Regions from separate parts of the Streptomyces sp. NPDC058469 genome, predicted to be linked through region 2. Evidence: riboswitches for the same ligand, from Rfam matches in the RefSeq annotation. Region 2 holds a riboswitch; the other holds the start of a gene.
What was found. Region 2 has a riboswitch for cobalamin ahead of metE (5-methyltetrahydropteroyltriglutamate--homocysteine S-methyltransferase). Riboswitches for the same ligand answer to the same signal wherever they lie in the genome.
Positions count from the first base shown of each region.

Region 1: linked by a shared signal. The riboswitch ahead of ACFWP5_RS11065 (ribonucleoside-diphosphate reductase subunit alpha) and the one ahead of metE (5-methyltetrahydropteroyltriglutamate--homocysteine S-methyltransferase) in region 2 are both predicted to bind cobalamin.

Region 1 covers NZ_JBHXME010000016.1:20,448-30,203, reverse strand. Annotated here, with positions in the region: gene ACFWP5_RS11075 (putative Ig domain-containing protein) at 1-283, opposite strand, end outside; gene ACFWP5_RS11070 (ribonucleotide-diphosphate reductase subunit beta) at 605-1,618, opposite strand; gene ACFWP5_RS11065 (ribonucleoside-diphosphate reductase subunit alpha) at 1,619-4,048, opposite strand; cobalamin riboswitch at 4,173-4,332, opposite strand; gene ACFWP5_RS11060 (GNAT family N-acetyltransferase) at 4,350-4,856, opposite strand; gene mctP (monocarboxylate uptake permease MctP) at 4,987-6,588, opposite strand; gene ACFWP5_RS11050 (DUF3311 domain-containing protein) at 6,585-6,860, opposite strand; gene ACFWP5_RS11045 (YbdD/YjiX family protein) at 7,000-7,212, opposite strand; gene ACFWP5_RS11040 (carbon starvation CstA family protein) at 7,184-9,325, opposite strand; gene ACFWP5_RS11035 (GntR family transcriptional regulator) at 9,427-9,756, opposite strand, start outside.
Region 2 covers NZ_JBHXME010000079.1:36,351-46,106, reverse strand. Annotated here, with positions in the region: gene metE (5-methyltetrahydropteroyltriglutamate--homocysteine S-methyltransferase) at 1-2,075, opposite strand, end outside; cobalamin riboswitch at 2,223-2,452, opposite strand; gene meaB (methylmalonyl Co-A mutase-associated GTPase MeaB) at 2,600-3,583, opposite strand; gene scpA (methylmalonyl-CoA mutase) at 3,580-5,766, opposite strand; gene ACFWP5_RS29440 (methylmalonyl-CoA mutase family protein) at 5,766-7,571, opposite strand; gene lysA (diaminopimelate decarboxylase) at 7,687-9,039, opposite strand; gene ACFWP5_RS29430 (SAV_915 family protein) at 9,049-9,501, opposite strand; gene ACFWP5_RS29425 (universal stress protein) at 9,695-9,756, opposite strand, start outside.

The DNA of each region.
Region 1 (9,756 bases), on a different contig from region 2:
GGGCGAAGCAGGACGCCGAACCGGGGGCCGCGGTCGCGCAGAGGCGCTCGGTCGGCACCTTCTGGCCGGCCTTGCCGGTCGAGTGGACGGCCTGGGCCGCGGGGGCGGTCAGGGCCTTGGAGTTCTGGGTGACCTTGGAGACCTGGGCGGACTGGACGGCTGCCTGGGGGGCGGGCTGCGCGTCGGCGGGGGAGGCCGCCACGAGCCCGAAGACGCTGAGGGTGAGGGCGGGTATGGCGGCGGTCAGCAGTCTTCGCAGACTCCGTCTGGGCTTCTCACGCATGGGGTACTGCCTCCATCGTTGGAGTGGGGTTCCTCGGCGTGGTGGCAGGCCTGTGACGCGCGTAGCGGCGGCGGTAGACGTCGTCATGGGCATGACACTTTGAACGTCCTGTGGGGTCATTGGTAAATGACATGAACAGGACGGGCAGAACGTAGCCGGGGCGACGAGACCGCGAACAGACGCACCCCATGAACTTTGCCGCTCCATAGAAACTCCATGGACGGCCCATGGAAGCTCCATGGGCCGTCCGCGAAGTAAGACACAGATAAGGAGGGCTGGGGGTCCTCGTCCAAGACGGCTACGCGTCCTCGACCAAGAGGACTAGAAGTCCTCGTCCAGGTCGACCGTGCCCTCCACCGCGACCTGGTACGCCGAGGGGCGGCGCTCGAAGAAGTTGGTCAGCTCCTGGACGCCCTGCAACTCCATGAAGGAGAAGGGGTTCTCGGAGCCGTAGACCGGGGCGAAGCCCAGCCGCTGGAGGCGCTGGTCCGCGACGCACTCCAGGTACTGGCGCATCGAGTCGGTGTTCATGCCCGGCAGACCCTCACCACACAGGTCGCGCCCGAACTGCAGCTCCGCCTCGACCGCTTCCTTCAGCATGTCCGTGACCTGCTGCCGGAGTTGGTCGTCGAAGAGCTCCGGCTCCTCCTTGCGGACGGTGTCGACCACCTCGAAGGCGAAGCTCATGTGCATGGTCTCGTCCCGGAAAACCCAATTCGTCCCCGTCGCCAGGCCGTGCAGCAACCCCCGGCTGCGGAACCAGTAGACGTACGCGAACGCCCCGTAGAAGAACAGCCCTTCGATGCACGCGGCGAAGCAGATCAGGTTGAGGAGGAAGCGGCGGCGGTCGGCCTGGGTCTGGAGGCTGTCCAGCTTCTCGACCTCGTTGATCCACCGGAAGCAGAACTCGGCCTTCTCGCGGATGGAGGGGATGTTCTCCACCGCGTCGAAGGCGGCCGCCCTGTCCTCCGGGTTCGGGAGGTAGGTGTCCAGCAGGGTCAGGTAGAACTGGACGTGCACCGCTTCCTCGAAGAGCTGGCGGCTCAAGTACAGCCGCGCCTCGGGGGAGTTGATGTGCTTGTACAGCGTCAGCACGAGGTTGTTCGCCACGATCGAGTCGCCCGTCGCGAAGAACGCGACCAGCCGGCCGATCATGTGCTGCTCACCCGGCGTCAGCTTCGCGAGGTCGGCGACGTCCGAGTGGAGGTCGACCTCCTCGACGGTCCAGGTGTTCTTGATCGCGTCCCGGTAGCGCTCGTAGAAGTCCGGGTAGCGCATGGGGCGGAGGGTCAGCTCGAAGCCCGGGTCGAGGAGGTTCTTTTCGGTGGAGCTCATCTACTGGCACGCCTCGCAGGACTCGGGGTTCTCAAGGGAGCAGGCAACCGCGTCCTCGTCGGGGGTCAACTGCTGTACGGGGGCGGTGGGTTGGGCTTGGGCCTGGGCCGCGCGGGCGATGCGGGTCGCCGGGCGGGAGCGCAGGTAGTACGTCGTCTTCAGGCCCTGCTTCCAGGCGTACGCGTACATCGAGGAGAGCTTGCCGATCGTCGGCGTCTCCAGGAACAGGTTCAGGGACTGGGACTGGTCCAGGAACGGGGTGCGGGCGGCGGCCATGTCGATCAGGCCGCGCTGCGGGATCTCCCACGCCGTGCGGTACAGGTCGCGGACGTCCTGCGGCACCCAAGTGAAGCCCTGCACCGAGCCGTTGGCCTCGCGCAGCGCCTCCCGGGTCTGCGCGTCCCACACGCCGAGCTGCTTCAACTCGTTCACCAGGTAGGAGTTGACCTGGAGGAACTCGCCGGACAGCGTCTCGCGCTTGAACAGGTTGGAGACCTGCGGCTCGATGCACTCGTACACGCCCGCGATGGACGCGATGGTGGCGGTGGGCGCGATGGCCAGCAACAGGCTGTTGCGCATGCCGACTTGGGCGATACGTTCCCGCAGCGCGGCCCAGCGCTCGGGCCAGGTGAGCTCCACGCCGTAGTGGTCGGGGTGCAGGACACCGCGGGCCGTACGGGTCTTCTCCCAGGCCGGGAGCGGGCCGTTGCGCTCGGCGAGTTCGGCGGACGCCTCGTACGCGGCGAGCATCATGCGCTCGGCGATACGGGTGGACAGCGCCTGGGCCCGCGGTGAGTCGAAGGGGACGCGCAGCTTGAAGAAGACGTCCTGGAGGCCCATCGCGCCCAGGCCCACCGGACGCCAGCGGGCGTTGGAACGGCCCGCCTGCTCGGTCGGGTAGAAGTTGATGTCCACGACACGGTCGAGGAAGGTGACGGCCGTGCGGACCGTCTCGTCCAGCCGCTCCCAGTCGATGTCACCGTCGACCACGAACGCGCCCAGGTTCACCGACCCCAGGTTGCAGACCGCCGTCTCGCCGTCGTCCGTGACCTCCAGGATCTCCGTGCAGAGGTTGGAGGAGTGGACCGTGTGGCCCGGCTCGGCCGTCTGGTTGGCGGTGCGGTTGGCCGCGTCCTTGAAGGTCATCCAGCCGTTGCCGGTCTGCGCGAGGGTGCGCATCATGCGGCCGTAGAGGTCGCGGGCCGGGATGGTCTTCTTGGCCAGCCCCTGCGCCTCGGCCTTGCGGTACGCGGCGTCGAACTCGTCGCCCCACAGGTCGACCAGCTCGGGCACGTCGGCGGGGGAGAAGAGCGACCAGTCGCCGTTCTCGTTCACCCGGCGCATGAACTCGTCCGGGATCCAGTGCGCCAGGTTCAGGTTGTGCGTACGACGGGCGTCCTCACCCGTGTTGTCCCGCAGCTCCAGGAACTCCTCGATGTCGGAGTGCCAGGTCTCCAGGTACACCGCGGCGGCACCCTTGCGCCGGCCGCCCTGGTTCACCGCGGCGACCGAGGCGTCCAGCGTCTTCAGGAACGGGACGATGCCGTTGGAGTGCCCGTTCGTCCCGCGGATCAGCGAACCGCGGCTGCGGATGCGGGAGTACGACAGTCCGATGCCGCCGGCGTGCTTCGAGAGTCGGGCGACCTGGTGGTAGCGGTCGTAGATGGAGTCCAGCTCGTCCAGCGGGGAGTCGAGGAGGTAGCAGGACGACATCTGGGGGTGCCGGGTGCCGGAGTTGAAGAGCGTGGGGGAGGACGGGAGGTAGTCCAGGCGGCTCATCAGGCGGTAGAGCGCGGCGACTTCGTCCAGGGCGCGGTTGCCGTCGTTCTCCGCGAGGCCGGACGCCACGCGCAGCATGAAGTGCTGGGGGGTCTCGATGACCTTGCGGGTGATCGGGTGCCGCAGGAGGTAACGGCTGTACAGGGTGCGCAGGCCGAAGTAGCCGAAGCGGTCGTCGGCCTCGGTGTCGATCAGCGCGTCGAGGCGGGCCGCGTGCAGCTGGGCGAACTCGGCGGTGCGGTCGGCGATGAGGCCCTCGCGGTGGCCCACGGCGACGGACTCGGTGAACGTCGTGACGCCCTGGGAGGCGGCCTCGGCGGCGATGCTGATCGTCAGCAGCCGGGCGGCGAGGCGGGAGTAGACGGGGTCCTCGGAGATGAGGCCGGCGGCCGCCTCCGTGGCCAGCTCGCGCAGTTCCGCCACGTCCGCGTGCGCGGACCGGCCGCGCAACGTGGCGGCGGCGACCCGGCCGGGGTCGGCGTCGGGGAGGTCGGCGGTCAGCTCGGTCAGGGTCCGCAGGATCGCGGCACCGGGGCCGTCGGCTCCGGGAACGGTCGCTCCGGGAACGGCCGTTCCAAGAACGGTGGTTCCGGTTCCGGCCGCCTCGTTCGCCTGGGTCGCTGATGCCGGCTCTGCTGGCGCGATGGTCACGGTGGGGCTCTCCCTCGCTCGGCACGGGGCCTCGCTGAGGGCAGGCGGCAGCACACGAGCGCACGGGGCGTCGCGTCCACCGGCCCACTCCACGAGGCCCGGACGTCATGCGCCCTGGCCGGGTGGCCGGACGCGCGCCGTCGGCAGGTCCTCGGACTGACCAGGCGTGCATATGCACGCAAGTACACCGTTGCGGGACAGTTCCGGATTCGCACCGGATTCCCCTGCGGCGACAGCGAGCATGAGCATACATCTTGTGCTCACCCGTCACGCCACCACCAGATGTTGTGTCGCGGTGGTTTCAGAGTGTCAGCTGATAGGTGAGCAGAGTGAGATCGTCCAGGTGCGGCACGGGGTTCCAGTCGCGGTCGGGGGTGCGGACGAAACCCAGGCGTTCGTAGATGCGGTGGGCCGCGTGCATGGCCGACTGGGTCGAGAGAACTACGGCTGTGCAGCCCTCGGTGGCCCGTGCGCGGTCGACGCAGGCGCGGACGAGGGCCTCGCCGGCGCCTCGGCCGCGGGCCGTGCGGTGGATTGCGAGGGCGCGGATTTCCGTCTCTCCGGGGCGCGCTATGTCTGCGACGGGGCCGGGGCCGGGGACGAAGGTGACGCCGCCGAGGAGGTGGTCGCCGTCCACCGCGACGAGGATCTCGGCGGCTGCGGCTCGGCTTGCCACGTCCTTCAGCACGGGGAGGTAGGGGTCGGTCTCGCCGTAGTCGAGTAGGCCGTCTTCTAGGTAGGCCTGGGCTGTGAGGGTGCCGAGGGGTTCGTATTCGGTGGGGTTCGCTCGGCGGATTTGGATGTCCATGTGGATCAGTGTGTACGAACAGCGGGCCGCCGAGGGGGTGCTCTCGGTGGCCCGCTGCGGGTTCGTTGTGGCTGGGCGTGCCCACGCGGCGGAGCCGCATATCGATACAGCCCCGTGCCCCTTGGGAACCTCAGTGACCGGCGATCACAGGGAGCTCCTCCTTCACTCCCGGGTCGCCCGCGTCCGCTGTGTAGTCGGCCGGGCTTGTCTCGTCGATACCGTCCGGCGCCTTGAGGGCCTTCAGAGCGAACGTGAGGACCACCGTCACCACGACGTTCAGCACGAACGCCGTCAGGCCGATGTAGCCGATCTCGCCGATGCCGGGGATCTCCTTGGACGAGCCGCCGAAGTGGTCCTGGGTCGGGGAGGCGACGCCGTAGGCGGCGAGGGTGCCGTAGATCATGCCGACCGCCCAGCCGGCGAGGAGGGCCCAGCGGTGGAACCAGCGGGTGAAGAGGCCGCCCACCAGGGCCGGGAAGGTCTGGAGGATCCAGATGCCGCCCAGGAGCTGGAAGTTGATGGCGACCGTCTTGTCCATGGTGAGGACGAAGGCCAGGGCGCCGACCTTCACCAGGAGTGAGACGATCTTGGAGACCTTGGTCTCCTGGGCCGGGGTCGCGTCCGGTTTGATGAAGTCCTTGTAGATGTTGCGGGTGAAGAGGTTCGCCGCCGCGATGGACATGATCGCCGCGGGCACGAGCGCTCCGATGCCGATCGCCGCGAAGGCCACGCCCGCGAACCAGTCCGGGAACATGTTCTCGAACAGCTGCGGGATCGCCAACTGCCCGTTGGTGACCTTGACTCCGGCCGCGATCGCCATGAAGCCGAGCAGCGCGAGCAGGCCCAGCATCAGTGAATACAGCGGCAGGATCGTGGTGTTGCGGCGGATCACGTTGCGGCTCTTCGAGGAGAGCGTGGCCGTGATCGAGTGCGGGTACATGAACAGGGCCAGCGCCGAGCCCAACGCCAGTGTGGCGTACGTCCATTGGCCCGCCGGTGCGGGTACCAGGCCGCCCGCTCCCGCCGCCTTGAACTTGGCGCCCGCCTTGCTGAAGATGTCGTCGAAGCCGCCGAGCTTGATCGGGATGTAGATGATCGCCACCGTGATCACGATGTAGATCAGCCCGTCCTTCACGAACGCGATCAGCGCGGGCGCCCGCAGGCCGGACGAGTAGGTGTACGCGGCCAGCACGGCGAACGCGATCAGCAGCGGCAGGTCCTTCACGAACCAGTTGGAGTTCGCGCTGCCGCCCACCCCCATGACGTCCAACACGGCCTGGATGCCGACCAGTTGGAGCGCGATGTACGGCATCGTCGCGAGGATTCCGGTGACCGCGACCGCCAGCGACAGCCCCTTCGAGCCGAAGCGCCCGCGCACGAAGTCGGACGTCGTCACGTATCCGTGCTTGTGCGACACCGACCAGAGGCGGGGCAGGAACGTGAAGATCAGCGGGTACACGAGGATCGTGTAGGGCACGGCGAAGAAGCCGGCCGCGCCCGCCGCGTAGACCGCCGCCGGGACCGCCACGAACGTATACGCCGTGTAGAGGTCGCCGCCGAGCAGGAACCAGGTGACCCAGGTGCCGAACGACCGTCCGCCCAGGCCCCATTCGTCGAGGCTCTGCTCGTTGTCGGCCCGGCGCCAGCGCGCGGCGAGGAAGCCCAGGGCCGTGACGGCCAGGAAGAAGAAGATGAAGACGCCGAGGGCGACGCCGTTCACGCCGTCGTTCACCGGTTACCTCCATGGCGGGTCCGCTGGTCGCGCTGCCACAGCTTGTAGGCGGTCATCGTCAGCGCCGTCGAGATCAGCACCCACAGCATCTGGTACCAGTAGAAGAACGGGATGCCGATGAACGTGGGGTCGATCTTGGTGTAGGAGCCGACCCAGAGCAGCGCCACGAAGGGCGCGATGAGGCAGACGGCGATGACGGCGCGGGCCGGTGTTACGACCGGTGCCACGACGGGCGGTGCCACTTCGGGCGGTACTTCCGGCACATCTGACATATCGCGGCTCCGTCACCTCAATGATCGCCTGTGTAATGCGCAGGCAATGTAGGTCACGGCGTCGCGCATGCGGAAGACCCCGTCCGCATATCGGCATGTCGATTTCGTGAAGACGTGACATCGGTGTCAACGGCGGGGGTCAACAGCAGCGGAAACCCTGTCGCGGGTCGGCCTCCTGGCGGGCCGTCCGCATCCGTTCGAAGTCCCGCCGGTTCGGGACCTCCGCGTCGGGGTGGTCCCGGCGGACGTGCGCGACATAGCGGTCGTACGCCGACTCGTCCATCAACTCCCGGACGTACCACCGCACTCCACGGACCGTCCGGCTAGCCGCCCGTCCGAGCGCCGACCGCATCGCGTGCCGCCTCCTCCTTCTCCTCCCGGGTCGGGATCAGCCCGGCCGGTGCCACGATGTTCGACTCGACGTACGGCGTCTCGCTCAGCGTGGAGAGCGCGGGGCGGCGGATGTGCCGGACGCAGACCCGGAGCGCGTCCGCGATCACGACGACGACCAGCACCGCGAGAATGGCCGAAAGCACTCCGTCCACCGTGGAGTTGGTGACGACGGTGTGCATGTCGTCCATGTTCTTGGCGGGCGGCAGGACCTTGCCCGCGTCGATCGCGTCCTGGAACACGGACCGTTGCTTGAAGAAGCCGACCTTCGGGTCGCCGGAGAACACCTTCTGCCAGCTCGCGGTCAGGGTGACCGTCGCGTCCCAGGCGAGCGGAATCCCGGTGATCCAGGCCCACTTGAGGCGTCCGGACTTCACCAGGAGGGTGGTGCAGACGGCCAGGGCGACGGCGGCGAGCAACTGGTTGGAGATGCCGAAGATCGGGAAGAGCTGGTTGATCCCGCCGAGCGGTTCGTGGACGCCGACCCAGAGGAAGTAGCCCCAGAGCGCGCACACGATCGCACTCGTCAGGGCCAGGCCCGGCTTCCAACTCACGTTCTTGAAGGGCCGGTAGACGTTCCCCAGCATGTCCTGGAGCATGAACCGGCCCACGCGCGTGCCCGCGTCCAGCGCGGTCAGGATGAACAGCGCCTCGAACATGATCGCGAAGTGGTACCAGAAGGCGCGCAGACTCCCGCCGGTCACCTTGGAGAAGATCTCCGAGACGCCGACCGCGAGGGTGGGCGCACCGCCGGTGCGGGACAGCAGGCTGGCCTCGTCGACGTTCTTCGCGGCCTGCGCGAGGTCGGCGGGGGAGATGTGATAGCCCCAACTGCTCACCACCTGCGAGGCGTTCTGCACCGTCGTGCCGATCGCGCCCGACGGGGCGTTCATCGCGAAGTAGAGACCCGGGTCGATGATGCTCGCGGCGACCAGGGCCATGACGGCGACGGACGACTCCATCAGCATGGCGCCGTAGCCGATCATGCGAATCTGTGTTTCCTTCTGGATCATCTTCGGGGTCGTACCGCTCGATATGAGCGAGTGGAAGCCGGACAGGGCCCCGCAGGCGATCGTGATGAAGACGAAGGGGAAGAGCGAGCCGGCGAAGACCGGGCCGTTGCCGTGTTTCGCGAAGTCGGTGACGGCGGGCATCTTCAGGGCGGGCAGGGCGACCACGACCCCGATCGCCAGCAGGCCGATGGTGCCGATCTTCATGAAGGTGGAGAGGTAGTCGCGCGGGGCGAGCAGGGTCCACACCGGCAGGATCGAGGCGACGAAGCCGTACGCCACCAGCCAGACGACCAGGGTCGAGGGCGCGAGGGTGAAGGTGCCGGCCCAGGACGACTCGGCGACCCAGCGGCCCGCGACCAGGGCGAGCAGCAGCAGGGCCACGCCGATCAGGGAGACCTCGGAGACCCGGCCGGGGCGAAGTACCCGTAGGTAGAAGCCCATCAGGAGGGCGATCGGGATGGTCATGCCGATGGAGAAGGTGCCCCAGGGGGAGGAGGCCAGCGCGTTCACGACGACCAGGGCCAGCACGCCGAGCAGGATGATCATGATGGCGAAGGTGCCGAGGAGCGCGGCGGCGCCGCCGAAGGGGCCGATCTCCTCGCGGGCCATCTGGCCAAGGGACCTGCCGTCGCGCCGAGTCGAGAAGAACAGCACGACCATGTCCTGGACCGCGCCCGCGAAGATGACGCCGACGATGATCCAGACCGTGCCGGGGAGGTAGCCCATCTGCGCGGCCAGTACGGGTCCGACGAGCGGTCCTGCGCCGGCGATCGCGGCGAAGTGGTGGCCCAGCAGGACGCGGCGGTCGGTGGGGTGGTAGTCGATGCCGTTGTCGAGGCGTTCGGCCGGGGTGGCCCGGGTGCCGTCGACCTTCAGGACCTTGTACACGATGAACTTGGCGTAGAAGCGGTAGGCGATGGCGTACGAGCCGAGCGCGGCGGCGACCATCCAGGCGGCCGACACGTTCTCGCCCCGCGCCAGCGCGAGCACGGTCCAGCCCGCCGCGCCGACCAACGCGACGAGGGTCCAGACGACGATGGTTCGGACGTTCGCGGTAGGCACCGGGGAGTCCTCCCGTCCATGCGGCGACGGGAGGAACGTAGAGCAACCCGGGTAACTCCGTAAGTCCCCTAGTCCTGCCGGCGCTTCAGTCGCGCCACGAACTAGTCCTGCGGGCGCTTGAGTCGCGCCACGAACTTGTAGCGGTCCCCGCGGTACACCGACCGCACCCACTCCACCGGCTTGCCCTCCTTGTCGAGGGAGTGGCGGGAGAGCATCAGCATGGGCAGGCCGACGTCGGTGCTGAGGAGGCCGGCCTCGCGCGGGGTGGCCAGCGAGGTCTCGATGGTCTCCTCGGCCTCGGCGAGATGGACGTCGTAGACCTCGGCGAGCGCGGTGTACAGGGACGTGTACTTGACGAGTGACCTGCGCAGGGCGGGGAAGCGCTTCGCGCTGAGGTGGGTCGTCTCGATGGCCATCGGCTCGGCGTTGGC
Region 2 (9,756 bases):
AGTTCGCTCGCGACCTGCATGTGCGAGCGGGCCGCCTCCAGGCTGATGACGTCCGCGTCGAGGTCGTCGATGGCCTGCACGATGTCGCCGAACTCGGCGTAGCACATATGGGTGTGGACCTGCGTCTCCGGCCGCACCCCGCCGGTGGTGAGCCGGAACGCCTCCGTGGCCCACGCGAGATAGGCGGGGTGGTCGGCGGCCCGCAGCGGCAGGGTCTCGCGCAGTGCGGGTTCGTCGACCTGGATGACCGAAGTCCCGGCGGCCTCAAGGTCGTTGACCTCGTCGCGCAGGGCGAGAGCGACCTGCCGGGCGGTGTCGCCGAGCGGCAGGTCGTCGCGGACGAAGGACCAGGCGAGCATGGTGACCGGTCCGGTGAGCATGCCCTTGACCGGACGGCCGGTGAGCGACTGGGCGTACGCCGTCCAGCGCACCGTCATCGGTTCCGGGCGGGAGATGTCGCCGGCCAGGATCGGCGGACGGACGTAACGGGTGCCGTAGGACTGGACCCAGCCGTGCTGCGTGGCGAGGTAGCCCGTCAGTTGCTCGGCGAAGTACTGGACCATGTCGTTGCGTTCGGGCTCGCCGTGCACGAGGACGTCAAGGCCGGTCTTCTCCTGGAACGAGATCACCTCCTGGATCTCGGCCTTGACGCGCTCCTCGTAACCGGCCGTGTCGATCCGTCGCGCCCTCAAGTCGGCCCGCGCGGTGCGCAGTTCGGCGGTCTGCGGGAACGAGCCGATCGTGGTCGTGGGCAGCGTCGGCAGCCCGAGACGCGTGCGCTGTGCCGTGGTCCGTTCGTCGTACGGCTGGGAGCGGCGGGCGTCGGCGTCCGTGACCGCGGCGGCCCGAGCCCGTACGGCGGGGTCGCGGGTGAGCGCCGAACCGGCGCGGGAGGCCAAGTCGGCGCGGTTGGCGGCGAGTTCGGCGGCGATCGTGTCGGCGCCCTGGGCCAGGCCCTTGGCGAGCGTGACGATCTCGCTCGTCTTCTGCCGCGCGAACGCGAGCCAGCGCAGGATCTGCGGCTCGATGTCCCGCTCGGCGGATGCGTCGAGCGGCACATGGAGGAGCGAGCAGGAGGCGGCCACGTCGACCCGGTCGGCCAGCCCGAGCAACGTGCCCAGTATGGCAAGGGACTTGGTGAGATCGTTGACCCAGACGTTACGGCCGTTGACCACGCCCGCGACCAGCCGCTTGCCGGGCAGCCCGCCCACCGCGGCGAGGGCGTCCAGGTTGGCGGCTGCGGACTCGGTGAAGTCGAGCGCGAGGCCCTCCACCGGAGCCTTCGCGAGGACGAGCAGTGCCTCGCCGAGCCGGTCGAAGTAGGAGGCGACCAGGAGCTTCGGCCGGTCGGTGAGGCCTCCGAGGTCACGGTATGCGCGTGCGGCGGCGTTCAGTTCGGCCGGGGTGCGGTCCTGGACCAGGGCGGGCTCGTCGAGCTGCACCCACTCCGCGCCCGCCGCCCGCAGGTCGGCGAGGACCTCGGCGTACACGGGCAGCAGCCGGTCCAGCAGGGTCAGCGGATCGAAGCCCGCCGCAACTCCCGGTGCGGGCTTGGCGAGCAGGAGGTAGGTGACCGGGCCGACCAGGACGGGACGGGCGGTCAGGCCCAGGGCGAGGGCCTCCTTCAACTCCGCCACCTGCTTGGTGGAGTCGGTGGTGAAGACGGTGTCCGGGCCCAACTCGGGCACCAGATAGTGGTAGTTGGTGTCAAACCACTTCGTCATCTCCAGCGGCGCCACGTCCTGGGTGCCGCGCGCCATCGCGAAGTACCCGTCCAGCGCGTCGAGTTCGACGGCGGCGCGGTGTCGTTCGGGGATCGCGCCGACCATGACGCTGGTGTCCAGGACGTGGTCGTAGTACGAGAAGTCGCCGGTGGGCACTTCGTGGATGCCGGCCTCGGCCAGCTGCTGCCAGTTGGTGCGGCGCAGTTCGGCGGCGGTGGTCCGGAGGGCGTCGGCGTCGACGCGGCCCTTCCAGTAGCCCTCGATGGCCTTCTTCAGTTCCCGGCCCCGGCCCTGACGGGGGTAGCCGTACACGGTGGCCCGTGCTGCCGCGGCTGCGGACTTCGCTGTCACGGAAATCTCCTTCGCGAGATATCTCCCTGGATCCCGGCGGGACGTGAGCGCGAAGGTGCGACGAATCGGGCGGACGCACGGTGAACTGTGCCCGCCGATATGTGCGCCGACCCGCCCACGAGGTCACCGGGATTCCGCGCGCGAATGCTTCGCGTGCGGGCAGGTGGCAGGTCTTCGGACTTGCGGGCACGGCCTCTTTTTTTAACCGGAGGCCACCTACTGGCCGTCGCTTCCCAGGTCCTTTTCTCCGGGCCCAGTGCGTATGACGGCGGTCGTTCCCGCTTACCGCTGCGGGGCAGTCCCGGAATTTCACCGGGTTCCCTCTTGCGACGCGTTCCGTCTGGCTGACGGGGCGAACCAGCTGCGCCGCCAGCCTAAAGGGTGGGGGGTGGTTGCGTCGATTTTTGTCTGCCGGCCCGGTGGGGGCTGGTCGCGCCCACGCGGCTGAGCCGCAAATCGATACAGCCCCGCGCCCCTGAAAACAAGGTGGACACAGTCGGCCCTGATCCAAGTGCGGAGCCGAGTCAGCTTGGGCCGGTGCCGAACGCTCTCAGGATTTGTTCGGCCGCCAGTGTTGCCGTCAACTCGCCCTCGCGTACCTGGCGTTCGAGGTCCGGAGTCAGCGCACGTACCGTCGGATCCGAGTGCAGCCTGCCCAGGAGTTCATCGCGGACCATCGTCCACGTCCAGTCCACCTGCTGCTCGCTGCGCTTTGCGGCAAGGCGGCCCGTGGAGTCCAGCAGCGACCGGTGCTGTTCCAGGCGCTCCCAGACCGTGTCCAGGCCGGTGCCCTCGCGGGCGCTGCAGCTCAGTACCGGTGGGGTCCAGGCCGCGTCGGCGGGGTGCATCAGGCGCAGCGCGCCTGCCAACTCCCGTGCCGCGCCCCGCGCGTCGCGCTCGTGCGGGCCGTCCGCCTTGTTGACGGCGATGACGTCCGCCAGCTCCAGGACGCCCTTCTTGATGCCCTGCAACTGGTCGCCGGTGCGGGCGAGGGTCAGGAGAAGGAAGGAGTCGACCATGTTCGCTACGGCGGTCTCCGACTGGCCGACGCCGACCGTCTCGACGAGGACGACGTCGTAGCCCGCCGCCTCCATCACCACGATCGACTCGCGGGTCGCCTTCGCGACGCCGCCGAGTGTGCCCGCGGTGGGGGAGGGGCGGACGAAGGCCGCCGGGTCGACGGCCAGGCGTTCCATGCGGGTCTTGTCGCCGAGGATCGATCCGCCCGTGCGGCTCGACGACGGGTCCACGGCGAGCACCGCGACCCGGAAGCCGAGCGAGGTGAGCAGCGTGCCGAACGCGTCGATGAACGTCGACTTGCCGACACCGGGCACACCGCTGATGCCGATCCGCCGGGCCTGGCCGCTGTGCGGAAGTAGTTCGGTCAGCAACTCCTGTGCCATGACCCGGTGTTGGGGTTTGGTCGACTCGACGAGCGTGATGGCGCGGGCCACCAGCGCCCGCTTGCCGTCGAGTACGCCCTTCACATAGGTGTCGACCTCGATCACGGGGTGTGCCCGAGGTCGGTGGCCAGCCGCTTCACCAGGTCGTGGGCCGCGTCCGGGATCACCGTCCCGGGCGGGAACACGGCCGCCGCGCCCATCTCCAGGAGCGTGGGCACGTCCTGCGGCGGGATCACCCCGCCCACCACGATCATGATGTCCTCGCGGCCCTCCTCGGCGAGGGACTCCTTCAACGCCGGTACGAGGGTGAGGTGTCCGGCGGCGAGGGACGAGACCCCGACGATGTGCACGTCCGCCTCTACGGCCTGGCGGGCCACCTCGCCGGGGGTCTGGAACAGCGGGCCGACGTCGACGTCGAAGCCGAGGTCGGCGAAGGCGGTGGCGATCACCTTCTGACCGCGGTCGTGGCCGTCCTGGCCCATCTTGGCGACCAGGATGCGGGGGCGGCGGCCCTCGGACTCCTCGAACTCGGCCACGAGGGTGCGGGTGCGCTCGACGGACGGGGACTCGCCGGCTTCGGTGCGGTACACACCGGAGATCGTACGGATCTGGCTCGCGTGCCGCCCGTACACCTTCTCCAGCGCGTCGGAGATCTCGCCGACCGTCGCCTTCGCGCGGGCCGCGTTCACCGCCAGCTCCAGGAGGTTTCCGGTGCCTTCGGCCGCGCGGGTCAGGGCGTGGAGTGAGTCCTGGCAGACCTGTTCGTCGCGCTCCGCGCGCAACCGCCGTAGTTTCTCGATCTGTTGGGTGCGTACGGAGGAGTTGTCGACCTTGAGGACGTCGATCTGCTCGTCGGTCTCCACGCGGTACTTGTTGACGCCGATGACCGGCTGGCGTCCGGAGTCGATGCGGGCCTGGGTGCGGGCCGCGGCCTCCTCGATGCGCAGCTTGGGGATGCCCGCGTCGATGGCCTTGGCCATACCGCCCGCGGCCTCGACCTCCTCGATGTGCTGCCAGGCGCGGCGCGCGAGGTCGTACGTCAGCTTCTCGACGTACGCGCTGCCGCCCCACGGGTCGATCACGCGGGTCGTGCCGGACTCCTGCTGGATCAGGAGCTGGGTGTTTCGGGCGATGCGCGCGGAGAAGTCGGTGGGCAGGGCGAGGGCCTCGTCGAGGGCGTTGGTGTGCAGCGACTGGGTGTGGCCCTGGGTCGCCGCCATCGCCTCGACGCATGTGCGCGTCACGTTGTTGAAGACGTCCTGCGCGGTCAGCGACCAGCCCGAGGTCTGCGAATGGGTGCGCAGGGAGAGGGACTTGGCGTTCTGCGGGTCGAACTGTTTGACCAGCCTGGCCCAGAGCAGCCGGGCCGCGCGCATCTTCGCGATCTCCATGAAGAAGTTCATGCCGATCGCCCAGAAGAAGGAGAGCCGGGGCGCGAACGCGTCCACGTCCATCCCCGCCTCCCGGCCCGCCCGGATGTACTCCACCCCGTCGGCGAGGGTGTACGCCAGCTCCAAGTCGGCCGTCGCGCCCGCCTCTTGGATGTGGTAGCCGGAGATGGAGATGGAGTTGTAGCGGGGCATCCGCTGCGAGGTGTAGGCGAAGATGTCGGAGATGATCCGCATCGACGGCTTCGGCGGATAGATGTAGGTGTTGCGGACCATGAACTCCTTGAGGATGTCGTTCTGGATGGTCCCGGCCAACTTCTCTGGCGGCACGCCCTGTTCCTCCGCCGCCACGATGTAGAGCGCCAGTACCGGCAGCACGGCGCCGTTCATCGTCATCGACACGGTCATCTTGTCCAGCGGGATGCCGTCGAAGAGCTGCCGCATGTCGTAGATCGAGTCGATCGCCACGCCCGCCATGCCGACGTCACCGGTCACGCGCGGGTGGTCGCTGTCGTAACCCCGGTGCGTGGGCAGGTCGAAGGCGACCGACAGGCCCTTCTGACCGGCCGCGAGATTGCGCCGGTAGAAGGCGTTGGACTCCTCGGCCGTGGAGAAGCCCGCGTACTGGCGGATCGTCCAGGGCTGGTTGACGTACATCGTCGGGTACGGGCCGCGCAGATACGGCGCGATGCCCGGGTAGGTGGCCAGGAAGTCCAGGCCCTCCAAGTCCTGCCCGGTGTACAGGGGTTTGACCGCGATGCCCTCCGGGGTCTCCCAGAGGAGGTCGTCGCCGCCGGCCGCCTTCTTGACGGCGTCGCGCCACTCGTCGGCACCGGCGTCGGCGGCCGGGGCCCCCAGCTCGATCCCGGAGAAGTCGGGGATGCGCCCCATCGCTGCCATCAGGACACTCCCATGCGGTCGAGGGTGGCGGAGAGCACGGCTACGGCGTCGCAGCCCGCGAAGACATACGCGTCGACACCTGAGTACTGCCCGGGACGGCCCGCGAGGAACACGTGCCGGGCACCGGCCGACCTCAACTCCCCGGCGATCTCGGCCGCTTGCTCCTCGTACAGCGCGTCGCTGGAGCACAGGCAGGCCTCGGTGGCCCCGCTGTCCGCGAACCCGCCCTCGGTGACGGGCTCGATGCCGCCCGCCTGGAACAGGTTCGACGCGAAGGCGAGGCGTGCGGTGTGCGCGGCGGCCGGGCCGAGCGCGGCCAGGAAGACGCGCGGCCGGGAGCCGGTCGCCGCGAGGTGGGCGTCGGAGCGGGCGCGGAGTTCTTCGTAGGCCTCGTCGCGGCGCACGCGCGGCAGCCCGCCGGAGGGGACCGCGGGGGCGGGTGCGCGCTCCGGGAGGCGCTCGGCGAGGTTGGGGAACTCGCTGACGCCGGTGATGGGTTCGCGGCGCTTGGCGAGTTTCGCGCTGCGGGCCGCCCAGGTCGCGGCGAGGTCCTCGCGGAGGCGGCCGGATCGCAAGACCTCTGCCTGGCCGCCCTGTTGCTCGATGTGCTGGAAGAACTCCCAGCCCGCGTGGGCGAGTTCGTCCGTGAGCTGCTCCACATACCAGGAGCCGCCCGCCGGGTCGATCACCCGGGACAGATGCGACTCCTCGACCAGGATCGTCGAGGTGTTGCGGGCGATCCGGCGCGCGAACGCGTCCGACAGACCGAGCGCGTGGTCGAAGGGCAGCACGGTGACGGACTCGGCGCCGCCCACCCCGGCGGCCAGCGTCGCTACCGTCGTGCGCAGCATGTTCACCCACGGGTCGCGGCGGGACATCATCACCGGCGAGGTCACCGCGTGCTGCACCTGCCCGCCCGGCGCCCCGCACACCTCGGCCACCCGCGCCCACAGCCTGCGCGCCGCGCGCAACTTGGCGATGGTGAGGAACTGGTCGGCGGTGGCCGCGTACCTGAACTCCAGCTGGCCGACGGCCTGTTCGACGCTCAGCCCCGCCTCGGTCAGCTCACGCAGATAGGCGACACCGGTCGCCAGCGACGCGCCCAACTCCTGCGCCGCCGAACCGCCGGCCTCGTGGTACGGCAGCGCGTCCACCGTCAGCGCGCGCAGCCCCGGGTGCTCCTCGGCGCAGCGCCGGGCGAGCGCGGCGACGGGCGCGAAGGCGAAGCCCTCGTCCCCGGTGCGGGCCGCGAAGCCCAGCGGGTCGGCGCCGAGGTTGCCGCGGGCGGCATCGCGCGCGACACCCCGCTCCTCGTACAGCCGTAGCAACTCGCCTGCCGCGGGCTCGACTTCGCTTCCCGCGTCGAGGACGACGGGCGCCAGGTCGAGATAGACGCCGTCGAGGGTGCTGCCGAGGGACGCGACCGGGATGCCGCGCTCGCCCACGACGAGCCACAGCGAGGTGACGCCGTTCTCCAGGTCCCCGAGGACCGCGGTGCCGTCCGCGGTCGTGTGCCGCTGGCGTACGTCCCAGCCGCCGAGGGTGTTGCCCTCGGCGCGGCCACCCCGTACGAAGGGGGCGAAACCGGGGAGGCCGGGATCGGGCGCGGAGTCGTCCGCGGTGTACAGGGGACGGGCGCGGAGTCCGTCCTCCAGCGAGGTGGACAGGGCGTCTTCCGCTGCGGCGCCCGAGACTTCCTTGCCCGACTTGCGCAGTACGCCTTCCACCAGGCGTTGCCACTGCTCATGGGTCGCGTCAGGGAACTCGGCGGCCAGCGAGAGCCCGTCGTCGGGCAGGACCGTCATGCTCGGATGCTAGGGCAAATGTGCAGGTGAGCAGCAGAGGACGTGGCTGTGACCTTGACCTCTCCGTGCGGTCTAGACCAGTTCCTCGACCCCCTCCTGCCCTCCCTGCCAGGGGCTACAGCCCGATGTCCCTGCGGTTCATGTCGTCCAGGGACTCGCGGCGGACGAGCACGCGCGCGATCCCGTCGGCCACCGCGACGACCGGCGGACGGCCGACGAGGTTGTAACCGGACGCCATGGACAGGTGATATGCGCCGGCCGCCGGTACGGCGAGGAGGTCACCGGGGCGTACGTCGCCGGGGAGCGCCACCTCGTCCGCGAGGATGTCGCCCGCCTCGCAGTGCCGGCCCACGACGGTGACCAGCCGGGGTGGCGCGGTGGCGGGGCGGCCGATGAGCCGGGGTGCGTAGCGCACGCCGTAGAGCGCGGGCCTGGGGTTGTCGCTCATGCCGCCGTCGACCGCGACGAACGTGCGGTCGCCGGTGCGCTTCACTGCGAGCACCCGATACACAGCCACCCCGGCGGGGCCGACGATGGCCCGGCCCGGTTCGAGGGTGAGCCGGGGCACGGGCAGCCCGGTGCGGGCGCAGCCGTCTTCGAGCTCGGCGCGGACCCGGCCGGCGAGGACGGAGATGTCGAGTCGTTCCTCGCCGGGGCGGTAGGCGATGGCGTGACCGCCGCCGAGGTCCAACTGCGGGAGGGTGACGCCGTGTTGGTCGCGGATGCGGGCCAACAGCCCGACCATGCGCCGCACTGCGGCGACGTACGGCTTCGTGGTGGCGATCTGCGAGCCGATGTGGCAGTGCAGGCCCACGAGTTCGAGGTGCGACTGGTCGAGGATCCGGGTCACGGCGTGCTGCGCGGAGCCGTCGGTGATCGACAGGCCGAACTTCTGGTCGTCGGTGCCGGTGCGCACCTTGACGTGGGCGCCGGCCGCGACGCCGGGCACCACCCGCACCATCACCTTCTGGCGGCTGTCGGCGGGCGTGATCGCGGCCAGCCGGGCGATCTCCGAGGTGCTGTCGACGACGATCCGGCCGACCCCGAGGCGGAGCGCGGTGCGCAGGTCGTCGGGGCTCTTGGCGTTGCCGTGCAGCACGATGCGCTCCGGCGGGAAGCCGGTGGAGACGGCGAGCGCGAGTTCGCCCGCCGAGCAGACGTCGAGGCCGAGCCCCTCCTCCCGCACCCAGTGGGCCATCGCCCGGCACAGGAACGCCTTGGCCGCGTAGACGACATCGGCGTCCGGGAACGCCGTGCGGTACGTACGGCAGCGGTCGCGGATCTCCTGCTCGTCGAGGACGTAGACAGGGGTGCCGAACCGGTCGGCGGCCTCGGCGAGCGGGACACCGCCGACGGTGAGGTCGCCGGCGGGGGAGGGGCGGGTGGAGCGGGGCCAGACGGAGAGGCTGTCGGCGTCGTCCGCCGAGAGCTGGGGCAGGACGTGCAGCGGGGCGTCCAGGATGGACATGGGGTCTCCTCAGCCGATCAGCAGGTTCAGGCAGGCGACGACGGCGGCGGCGCCGGTCACCCGCAGGGCACCGACGTGCTGGGGATGCCGGCGGCGCCAGGAGTTCGCCCGCTCCCGCACAGCGGCCGCCGTACGGTCGGCCGTCGGGGCGGAGAACTGCGGGTCGACGGTGAGAGCGGTGACGCCGAGCGGTGCGGCGAGGGCGCGCAGCGCGGGTTCGGAGAGCCTGATGCTTTCCTGCCCGCTGCCGAGAGTGGCGGCGAGCCGCGCCGCCGAGGTGAAGCCGACCGCCGTACGGCCGCCCAGCGGAGTACGGAAGAACCGGGCCGTACAGCCCGCGGGACCCGACCGGACAGGGACGTACAGAAGTCCGGCCGGGAACCGTTCGGCGGGCTCGGAGTCCTCGGGGTCCTTGAGGTCGTCGGCATGCTCGGTGTGCTCGGCTTGCTCTACTGGAGACATCGTGCGGCTCCTCGTGGAAGGTGACGTGCGGGGCCCGGCCGGATCGACCGGGCGCTCCTCGAAGCTATGCCCGCAGGGCGGGGGTACGGGTGCCTCGCTGACGGATGCTTGACGGGTAGCGGCGCAGCTATAACGCCCTGCTGACGGGGGTGGGATGCCTGGTCGGAGCGGTGCCGTCGCCCGCCCCCTCTCCTCAGCCCCCGCCCTCCGTCAACTCCCGCGCGTCGACCGCCAGACGCAGTGAGATTCGGCGGT